2 regions of the Cytobacillus sp. ABV4_503 genome follow, and region 1 is predicted to be linked to the other one. Evidence: predicted binding sites of a transcription regulator. Region 1 holds the regulator's gene; the other holds the start of a gene.
What was found. Region 1 encodes CtsR, which represses protease genes until heat stress. Its sites were predicted from a motif close to ATGGTCAATAAAGGTCAAACA; they were not measured.
Positions count from the first base shown of each region.

Region 2: clpP (ATP-dependent Clp endopeptidase proteolytic subunit ClpP) is a predicted target of CtsR. The motif match lies at 3,628-3,648, and genes of this name have one in related genera.

Region 1 is NZ_JBSWTH010000002.1:123,060-128,238, reverse strand. Features, by position in the region: gene clpC (ATP-dependent Clp protease ATP-binding subunit) at 1-1,691, opposite strand, end outside; gene ACXAD1_RS25650 (protein arginine kinase) at 1,696-2,775, opposite strand; gene ACXAD1_RS25645 (UvrB/UvrC motif-containing protein) at 2,778-3,326, opposite strand; gene ACXAD1_RS25640 (CtsR family transcriptional regulator) at 3,350-3,811, opposite strand; rRNA gene rrf (5S ribosomal RNA) at 4,321-4,437, opposite strand; rRNA gene ACXAD1_RS25630 (23S ribosomal RNA) at 4,516-5,179, opposite strand, start outside.
Region 2 is NZ_JBSWTH010000001.1:4,228,501-4,233,679, reverse strand. Features, by position in the region: gene rapZ (RNase adapter RapZ) at 1-544, shown strand, start outside; gene ACXAD1_RS21340 (gluconeogenesis factor YvcK family protein) at 541-1,518, shown strand; gene whiA (DNA-binding protein WhiA) at 1,637-2,587, shown strand; gene ACXAD1_RS21330 (HPr family phosphocarrier protein) at 2,617-2,874, shown strand; gene clpP (ATP-dependent Clp endopeptidase proteolytic subunit ClpP) at 2,918-3,523, opposite strand; tRNA gene ACXAD1_RS21320 (tRNA-Arg) at 3,830-3,901, shown strand; gene rpoN (RNA polymerase factor sigma-54) at 4,261-5,179, shown strand, end outside.

The sequences.
Region 1 (5,179 bases):
CCGAACATCGCTTCAGCTAATGCACGGGCTAACTCTGTTTTACCTACCCCTGTCGGCCCAAGGAATACAAACGAGCCAATCGGACGCTTCGGATCTTTAAGGCCTGCACGGGCACGGCGGACAGCCTTCGAAATGGCTTTAACCGCTTCTTCCTGTCCGATTACACGGGAATGAAGAATTTCTTCCAGATTAAGAAGCTTTTCTGTTTCTGTTTGGGCAAGCTTCGATACAGGGATTCCAGTCCAGCTGGCCACCACATTGGCAATGTCCTCAACCGTCACTTCACTGTTCTCTTTGCCCTGCTTTTCTTTCCATGTTTTTTTCGTTTCTTCGAGCTGTTCACGCAGGCGCTGCTCTGTATCTCTTAAGGAAGCCGCTTTTTCAAACTCCTGACTTTGAACGGCAGCGTCTTTTTCTTTCCTTACATCCTCCAGCTTAACCTCCAGTTCTTTCAGGTTTGGAGGCGTAGTATAAGAGCGAAGTCTTACCTTTGAACCCGCTTCGTCAATTAAATCAATTGCTTTATCCGGAAGGAAGCGGTCTGAGATGTAGCGATCTGAAAGTTTTACAGCTGCTTGAATGGCTGCATCCGTAATCGTCACACGATGGTGGGCCTCATAACGGTCACGAAGACCTTCAAGAATCTGTACCGATTCCTCCGCAGTCGGCTCATCAACCGTAATAGGCTGGAATCTTCTTTCAAGTGCCGCATCCTTTTCAATATATTTTCTGTATTCATCAAGAGTTGTTGCACCAATACACTGAAGTTCACCGCGGGCCAGAGAAGGCTTTAAGATGTTAGAAGCATCAATCGCACCTTCTGCTCCGCCTGCACCTATTAAGGTATGAAGCTCGTCAATAAATAAAATGATGTTTCCTGCCTGCCTGATTTCATCCATTACCTTCTTCAGGCGGTCTTCAAATTCACCGCGATACTTTGTTCCGGCAACTACTGTACCCATATCTAGCGTCATAACCCTTTTATCACGAAGAGTCTCCGGCACTTCATTATTAATGATCTGCTGTGCCAAGCCCTCTGCGATGGCTGTTTTACCTACCCCAGGCTCACCGATCAGAACCGGGTTGTTTTTCGTCCTGCGGCTTAAAACTTCGATTACACGCTGAATTTCTTTGCTTCGTCCAATTACCGGATCCAGGCTTCCTTCTCTGGCAATAGCAGTTAAGTCACGTGCCAATCCATCAAGAGTCGGTGTATTCGCATTGGCTGCGGAGCCACCCTGATGACTGCCGGACTCATTGCTGCCTAATAGCTGAAGCACTTGCTGGCGCGCTTTATTGAGGCTGACTCCAAGGTTATTCAAAACTCGGGCTGCCACGCCTTCACCCTCACGGATCAGGCCAAGCAGGATATGTTCTGTTCCTACATAGGAATGGCCAAGCTTTCTTGCTTCGTCCATCGAAAGTTCAATGACTTTCTTGGCACGCGGTGTATAGTGAATGGTCTGGGAAGCATCCTGCCCCCTGCCAATTAAATTCTCAACCTCTTTTTGGATCTTATCAGAGCCGAGGCCTAAAGCATAGAGAGCTTTTGCAGCAATGCCTTCACCTTCGCGTACAAGCCCCAGCAGAATATGCTCTGTTCCGATGTTGTTATGTCCTAAACGGATTGCTTCCTCCTGTGCTAAAGCCAATACTTTTTGAGCTCTTTCCGTAAATCGTCCGAACATCATATTTTCATCCTCCCAACTCTTGATCTTCCATTTTTAATCTTTCCCTAATTAATGAAGCCCTGCGGATATCGCGTTCATGCGGTCTGAGCGGCCCGCCTGCATATTGCTGCAGGAAACCGGGCTGTGTCAGGATCATCAGCTCATTCAATATATTTTTTGATATGTTTTTGATGTACTGCATATCAATCCCCAGGCGAACATCAGACAAGCATTGTGCTGCTTCCTTTGATTCAATGATCCGGCTATTCGATAAAATGCCATAAGAGCGGAAGACTCTGTCTTCTAATTGTATGTTAGAAGTCTTTGCTAATGCTTCCCTTGCCGATCTTTCCTGAGAAATCAGCTGACTGACAACGCTTTTCAGATCCTCTGCGATATCCTCTTCTGATTTTCCGAGAGTGATCTGGTTTGAAACTTGAAAGATATTACCTAAAGCTTCGCTGCCTTCCCCGTAAATTCCTCTAACAACTAACCCAAGCTGGTTAATTGCCGGAATAATTCTGTTCATTTGCTGTGTGAGAACAAGGCCAGGCAAATGCATCATAACAGATGCCCTTAGCCCTGTTCCTACATTTGTGGGGCAGCTTGTTAAAAAGCCAATATGTTCATCAAATGCATAGTCGGCTTCTTCCTCCAGCCAATCATCAATTTCATTTGCCATACTTAAGGCTTCAGTAAGCTGAAATCCCGGAAATAAGCATTGAATCCTTATATGGTCTTCTTCATTAATCATGATGCTGACTTCTTCATTTTCAGAAAGAAGGCAGGCACCATGAGTTGAATTCTCAGCAAGATGGGGACTGACCAGATGCTTTTCCATCAGCACTCTTTTTTGAAGAGGCTGAAGGCGATCCATTAATAAAAGCTCCATTTCCCCAAGTTTTGAAAATGAAGAATGCTCCACCCTCGCCTTTATTTTTTCAATGACCGCTTCTGCTTCTTCATTTGAAAATACAGTAGGGAATTTATATTGCTTCATATTGCGGGCGAGCCTGATTCGCGAACTTAAAACAATATCGGAATCAGGACCTTCCGCACTCATCCAGGAGCTAATAGCTTGATTCATGAAACGTTCCAGCGACAAGCTTACTCCCCTCCCTTTTGATCGGCATTGAGCTGCTTTTCCAGTTTCCTTATTTCGTCCCTCAATTCTGCCGCTCTTTCAAACTCTTCTTTTGAAATCATTTCTTTTAAATTATTTTTTAAATCATCAATATTCCTCCGCAGGTGAATGGTTCCCCCGATTCGTGCAGGAATTTTTCCGCTGTGTGAGGAATTCCCGCTGTGAAGCCTTCTAAGAATTGGGTTCAATTGATCTTTAAAAGTCTCATAGCAGTTGGCGCACCCAAAACGGCCTACTTTTATAAACTGCTGAAAGGTCAAGGAACATTGCTCACACTGCAGGACTTTCTCCTGCTGAAAAGGATCCTGGCCCGATTCCTGAAAGGCAGGCTGAATATTCAGAAGGCCAGCGAGCAAGTTATTTATTGAAAAACCAGACCCGCTGCCCAGCATAAACATTTCACCTTTTTCCTGTGAGCATTTCTCGCAAAGATGAAACTCTTCTTTCTCGCCATTTACAACCTTCGTAAAATGCAGCGTGGCTGGCCTTTGGTTACATTCCTGACAAATCATGACTTCACCTCCCCAGCTCCCTACTATTTATATTTCAAAGTGGTTAACATTGCCTTAAGCATTCTTGCCCTCAGCTCATCCCTGAATGGAAGATCAATATACAGGACAGAACGGTCTATAACACTAAGCATAATTTTAGCTTCCCTATGTGTTATTATCTCTTCTTCTACCAGACGGTAAATGACATTCTCTGCACTGCTCTGGGCAATCCTGCTCTGCACCAATGAAATTAACTGGTCAATTAAATCAGCATGGTCATAGGACTGGACTTTCATAATCCGAATGAAGCCCCCGCCTCCCCGCTTACTTTCTACTGCATATCCTTTCTCAATCGTAAAACGGGTGTTGATCACATAATTGATCTGAGAAGGAACACATTGGAACTTATCAGCAATTTCACTTCTTTTAATTTCCACGATTTCCCTTTCGCTCTTCTCTAAAACCTGTTTTAGATAATTTTCAATTATGTCGGATATATTCCTCACCAGGCCTCCCCCTATCTGACTTTGACTATATTTGACATTAATTATACATGATTTATGTAATTTCTTGCAATTGGCGGGTATTAATAATTTTCCCCCATTTTTTGACTTCCCAAACCTGAAAATGGAAGTTAATGTCGATAACAATATATTTTTGAATGGGCGGGTTTGTGCTTGGTTGGGAGAAGTTTTTTTAGAGGCTGGGAAGTGTGCTGCGCTTGATTGCCAGATGGACAGATGATATGGTTAGCTGTCCTGGCTTGATGTTCGGTCGGAATAGAGAGATGGAATCCTGCAGAATGGCTGAATGAACCTGCTGAATGCCCTGATTCTGGATTCTATGAAGCTGCGATGCAGTTAGCGATACTTTTATCTAGCATGAATTGAGCTTTATGAAGTAAACTCACATTTAGCTCAATTTCCCACTAAAAAGCAGAGTCCAAATAAGAAATTTGTATTCAATAAATCTCCAGACATACAAAAAAGAGCACCCATCAGGTGCTCTTTCATATGCCCGGCAGCGTCCTACTCTCACAGGGGGACAGCCCCCAACTACCATCGGCGCTGAGAAGCTTAACTTCCGTGTTCGGTATGGGAACGGGTGTGACCTTCTCGCTATCGCCACCGGACTATTTGGTTGAAGAAACTTCGTTCCCTCAAAACTAGATAATGTATGAAGAAGCATTTGCCGAGTATTCACCAATGACTTGGTTAAGTCCTCGATCGATTAGTATCAGTCAGCTCCACATGTCGCCACGCTTCCACCTCTGACCTATCAACCTGATCATCTTTCAGGGATCTTACTAGCTTGACGCTATGGGAAATCTCATCTCGAGGGGGGCTTCATGCTTAGATGCTTTCAGCACTTATCCCTTCCGCACATAGCTACCCAGCGATGCCTTTGGCAAGACAACTGGTACACCAGCGGTGCGTCCATCCCGGTCCTCTCGTACTAAGGACAGCTCCTCTCAAATTTCCTGCGCCCACGACGGATAGGGACCGAACTGTCTCACGACGTTCTGAACCCAGCTCGCGTACCGCTTTAATGGGCGAACAGCCCAACCCTTGGGACCGACTACAGCCCCAGGATGCGATGAGCCGACATCGAGGTGCCAAACCTCCCCGTCGATGTGGACTCTTGGGGGAGATAAGCCTGTTATCCCCGGGGTAGCTTTTATCCGTTGAGCGATGGCCCTTCCATGCGGAACCACCGGATCACTAAGCCCGACTTTCGTCCCTGCTCGACTTGTAGGTCTCGCAGTCAAGCTCCCTTGTGCCTTTACACTCTGCGAATGATTTCCAACCATTCTGAGGGAACCTTTGGGCGCCTCCGTTACTTTTTAGGAGGCGACCGCCCCAGTCAAACTGCCC
Region 2 (5,179 bases), on a different contig from region 1:
TGCACCATCAGGATTGCCTCTTGAAGGCATAAAGCTTGAACGGGAGCTGCTTGAAGAATTAAAAGGCAGGGCCCAGCTTATTTATAACACATCGCAAATGAAGCCGAGGGAATTGCGCGAGAAAATTCTAACGGAATTCTCATTGAATAAAAAAACAATATTTACGGTTAACGTCATGTCTTTTGGCTTTAAGCATGGAATTCCAATTGATGCCGACCTGGTATTCGATGTCCGATTCCTTCCGAATCCGCATTATATTGAACATATGAGGCCGAAGACAGGTTTGGATGAAGAAGTATCCAGCTATGTGCTGAAATGGACGGAAACTAGTAAATTTCTCGAAAAGGTTACGGATCTGCTGAGCTTTATGCTTCCGCATTATAAACGGGAAGGGAAAGCTCAATTGGTCGTTGCAATCGGCTGTACGGGAGGCCAGCATCGTTCGGTGGCGCTGACAGAATATATCGCTGACTTTTACAGCAAGGATTACCATACGGCAATCACTCACCGTGACATCGAGAGGAGAAAGGAAAACATCAAATGAACCGACAGCCAAGAATCGTCATCATCGGAGGAGGAACAGGGCTTCCTGTCCTCTTAAGGGGATTGAAACAATACCCTGTTGATATAACTGCCATTGTGACAGTTGCCGATGATGGCGGCAGTTCCGGAAGATTGAGAAATGATCTTCATATTCCGCCGCCCGGTGATATCCGCAATGTGCTGGCAGCTCTTTCAGATGTGGAGCCGCTCATTGAGGAGATGTTCCAGCACCGCTTTGCGACATCCAATGAGTTATCCGGGCATTCGCTTGGCAATTTAATTCTCGCGGCAATGACCTCGATTACCGGAAACTTTGTTCATGCGATTCAGGAAATGAGCAAGGTGTTAAACGTAAGGGGCAAGGTGTTGCCGGCTGCTAACCAGAGCGTGGTCCTTCATGCTGAAATGGAAGACGGGACCATAGTATCGGGAGAATCAAAAATACCCTATTCCGGTAAAAAAATAAAGCGGGTATTTTTAACCCCAAAAAATATTAAAGCCCTGCCTGAATCACTGCAGGCTATCAGACAGGCTGATATGATTATCATCGGGCCTGGCAGTTTATATACCAGTATTCTTCCAAACCTGCTTGTCCCCAGGCTGGGACGTGAAGTCTGCCATTCGAAAGCGAAAAAGGTATATATATGCAATTTAATGACACAGGCAGGAGAGACGCTCGATTATACAGCAAGCGATCATGTAAAAGCACTGTATGATCATATGGGAAGTGCTTTTATCAATACCATTCTGGTAAACAATGAAGAAATCCCTCCCCATATTCAGGAGCGGTACAGCGAAGAAATGGCAAAGCCTGTTGTGTATGATACAGGTGCTCTTACCGAACTGGGCCTTGAAATCATGCACGGTGAAATTGTCAGCCACGAAGGCGGCATCATTCGCCATGATACAAAAGAAGTTGCCCAGATGCTTTATAATTTGCTTTTACATGAAACCAATAGGCGTTTTAACGCGTAATATATAGGTGTGAAAGGGCTTTTGCCGGTAAAAAATAAACTGTGCATACGTTTGCTCAGTGAAGAATATCTTTTTATATGCCACTGGCTTAGCGCTTTTGCGGATAGGGGGTGAAGGGATGTCTTTCGCTTCGGAAACGAAAAAGGAATTGACGAACCTGGAAATAAAAGACTGCTGCGGCAAAGCGGAATTGTCCGCCCTGATCAGGATGAATGGTTCACTTTCTTTTTCCAGCCGGAAACTGATTGTGGATATTCAGACGGAAAATGCAGCAATCGCAAGAAGGATTTACACACTGATTAAAAGGAATTACAACGTTCAGGTTGAGCTTCTGGTCCGGAAAAAAATGCGGCTGAAAAAGAACAATGTTTATATTGTCAGGCTAACCGAACAGGCCAGCATGATTCTTGATGATCTGGAAATTTTAAGCGAGGGATTCGTATTTACACACGATATCTCCAATGAGCTTATAAAAAAGAAATGCTGTAAGCGTTCTTATCTGCGCGGTGCATTCCTTGCCGGGGGATCTGTTAATAATCCGGAGACCTCCTCCTATCATCTTGAGATCTCTTCGCTTTACAAGGAGCATAATGACTCCCTTTGTGAACTGATGAATTCGTTCGGGCTGAACAGCAAAACGCTTGAACGTAAAAAAGGCTATATCACTTATTTAAAGGAAGCCGAAAAAATAACGGAGTTCCTAAATATTATTGGCGCACACGCTGCTCTGCTCCGATTTGAAGATATCCGGATTGTCCGAGATATGCGAAATTCGGTCAATCGACTCGTAAATTGTGAAACAGCGAACTTAAACAAAACAATCGGAGCGGCCTTGCGTCAGGTGGAAAATATCCGGTTCATCGATCAAACTGTAGGACTTCAGGTTCTGCCTGACAAACTGAGGGAAATTGCAGAATTGCGTGTAGCTTACCAGGATGTCACTTTAAAAGAACTTGGGGAAATGGTTTCAGGAGGAAATATCAGTAAATCGGGTATTAATCACAGATTAAGAAAAATAGATGAAATTGCTGAGAAACTTCGGTCAGGCGACACTATAGATGCTCACTGACAGAGGGATCAGCAGGGAGGAGATGTACAATGGCGGAAAAACAGGTTGAAGTTAAGCTGAAAACAGGATTACAGGCACGTCCGGCGGCATTGTTCGTACAGGAGGCCAATCGGTTCTCATCCGATATTTTTCTGGAGAAGGACGGAAAGAAGGTAAATGCGAAAAGCATAATGGGTTTGATGAGTCTGGCTGTAAGCTCAGGATCAGTCATTACCCTCAAGGCCGAAGGAAACGATGAAAACGAAGCCCTTGAGGCACTTGCGAACTATATTCAAAAGGAAAACTAAAACAACTCGCATCGGGAAGATGCGAGTTGTTTTTTTATGCTTATTATTTATCTTTCTTCTCATCCAAAGAGTTTCTAGTAATGATTTGGTCAACCAAACCGTATTCAAGAGCTCTTTCAGCTGTCATAAAGTTATCGCGGTCAGTGTCTCTCGCAATGACTTCAAGAGGCTGTCCAGTGCGCTCTGAAAGAATTGTGTTTAATTTTTCACGAAGGAAAAGAATGCGCTTTGCAGCGATTTCGATTTCAGTCGCCTGTCCCTGAGCTCCGCCCAGCGGCTGATGAATCATGACTTCACTGTTTGGAAGGGCAAAACGCTTGCCTTTCTCACCAGCAGCAAGAAGGAACGCACCCATGGATGCTGCCATACCAATACAAATGGTTTGTACCTTCGGCTTGATGAATTGCATCGTATCATAAATAGCCATACCTGCCGTAATGCTTCCACCCGGGCTATTAATGTAAATGGAAATGTCTTTTTCAGGATTTTCTGCTTCAAGGAATAAAAGCTGGGCAACAATTGAATTTGCCACATTATCATCGATTGCGCTTCCCAGCATAATGATGCGGTCTTTTAAAAGGCGGGAGTAGATATCATAAGCGCGCTCCCCGCGGTTTGTTTGTTCAATAACTGTAGGGATTAAGTTCATTTTCCAATTCCTCCTTCAAGATAAGGTCAACATACAAGATGAACAAGCATGTTCTTCCAAGTAAAGAAAATTTTTTAACTCCTATGTATTATAATGATACACTGATGGTCAATTAAGGTCAAACGAATCGCATGGAAATCGTGTTTGATTCGTTCGACACTTTTTTCTGTGCTGCACTATCTCATTCCATGATACCCATTGTTCTAACTTTTAAAACTAAAAGGAGGCTTGCAAAGTGAATAAACATATCATATAATTAGTTATCGTAGCGGCTGAGCGCTTGGTCAGCCACCTAATAAAATATTTGCCCTCGTGGTGCAACGGATAGCACGTGAGATTCCGGTTCTTAAGATGTGGGTTCGATTCCTGCCGAGGGCGCTGCCAAAACTCCTTGTCTGATATGGACAGGGAGTTTTTACTTTTTACGCTATCCGCAAATAAATCCGGCCTATACGCACATAAAAAATTTTATCCGCAAGTAAATTGGCTTTATCCGCAAATAAATTTCCTCTATCCGCACATAAATCAAAAAAACTTCCTGAATTTAAACCTGAATTTCAAAAAAATCCTTAAAATCCGCAGTTTTCACCATAAAAAATGAATATTTTTCCCTCTGCCATGCATATTGTGAAGTATTCAGAAAGATGGAGAAGTGCCGGTGCGAATGGCATTTGCCAACATATTTCCATACAACATTTACCGGGAATATTGTAAAATGGGGACAGGGGGAATGTATGATGAATTTGAAAGCTGGGTTATGGCAGCAGCAGACAATGAAATTAACAATGACACAGGAGCTGACGCAGGCGATTGCCCTTCTGCAATACAGCACACAGGAGCTCTCTGAATTCCTGGAAAGCAAAGCGCTTGAAAATCCCCTTTTAAAAGTTGAGTCCGGACATGTCCAGACAATGGATCCCCGTTATGACCGTGTCAAACTGACTAGAACAAAAGTGGAAAAGGATAAAATAAACTGGATTGAGCAGATTGGCTGCGGTAAGACGATGATGCTGGATGAATATTTGAGATCGCAGCTTCATTTGAAATTAAACAAGGACGAACAAAGAGTGATTGAGCACCTTATTGAGAGCCTTGATGAAAACGGTTACTTTCGAGCGGATCTGCAGACAGTTGCCAAGACTCTCCAGATGCCATTTGAATATGTGGAACAAATGCTTGAAGAGCTGCAGGAACTCGAACCTGCTGGCATTGGTGCTAGGAATCTTCAGGAGTGCCTGTCCCTGCAGATTAAGAGATTGCCAGAGAGAAATGAACTGGCTGAAATCATTATAGATGATTACTTTACCTTTTTTGCGGAAAAGAAATGGAAGGAGATTGCCAAACAGCTCAGTGTGGAGCTCAAAGAGATTCAAGAGGTATTCGACCTTGTTCAGACCTTGAATCCAAGACCGGCTTCATCCTTTCAAAGTGAGAAATCCGCATATATAACACCGGACGTGATTATTAAGTGGGATGGAAGCTCTTTTTCTGTCAGTGTTTTTGATGAAGTGCTTCCTAAAATCAGTTTTAATGAAGGCTATTATAAAAAGTTTTCGGCAACTGGTGACCGTAATGTCAGCCGCTTTTTACAGGAAAAGCAACAGGATTACCAATGGATCATGAGGAGCATCCAGCAGAGAAAAGAGACTCTTGCGA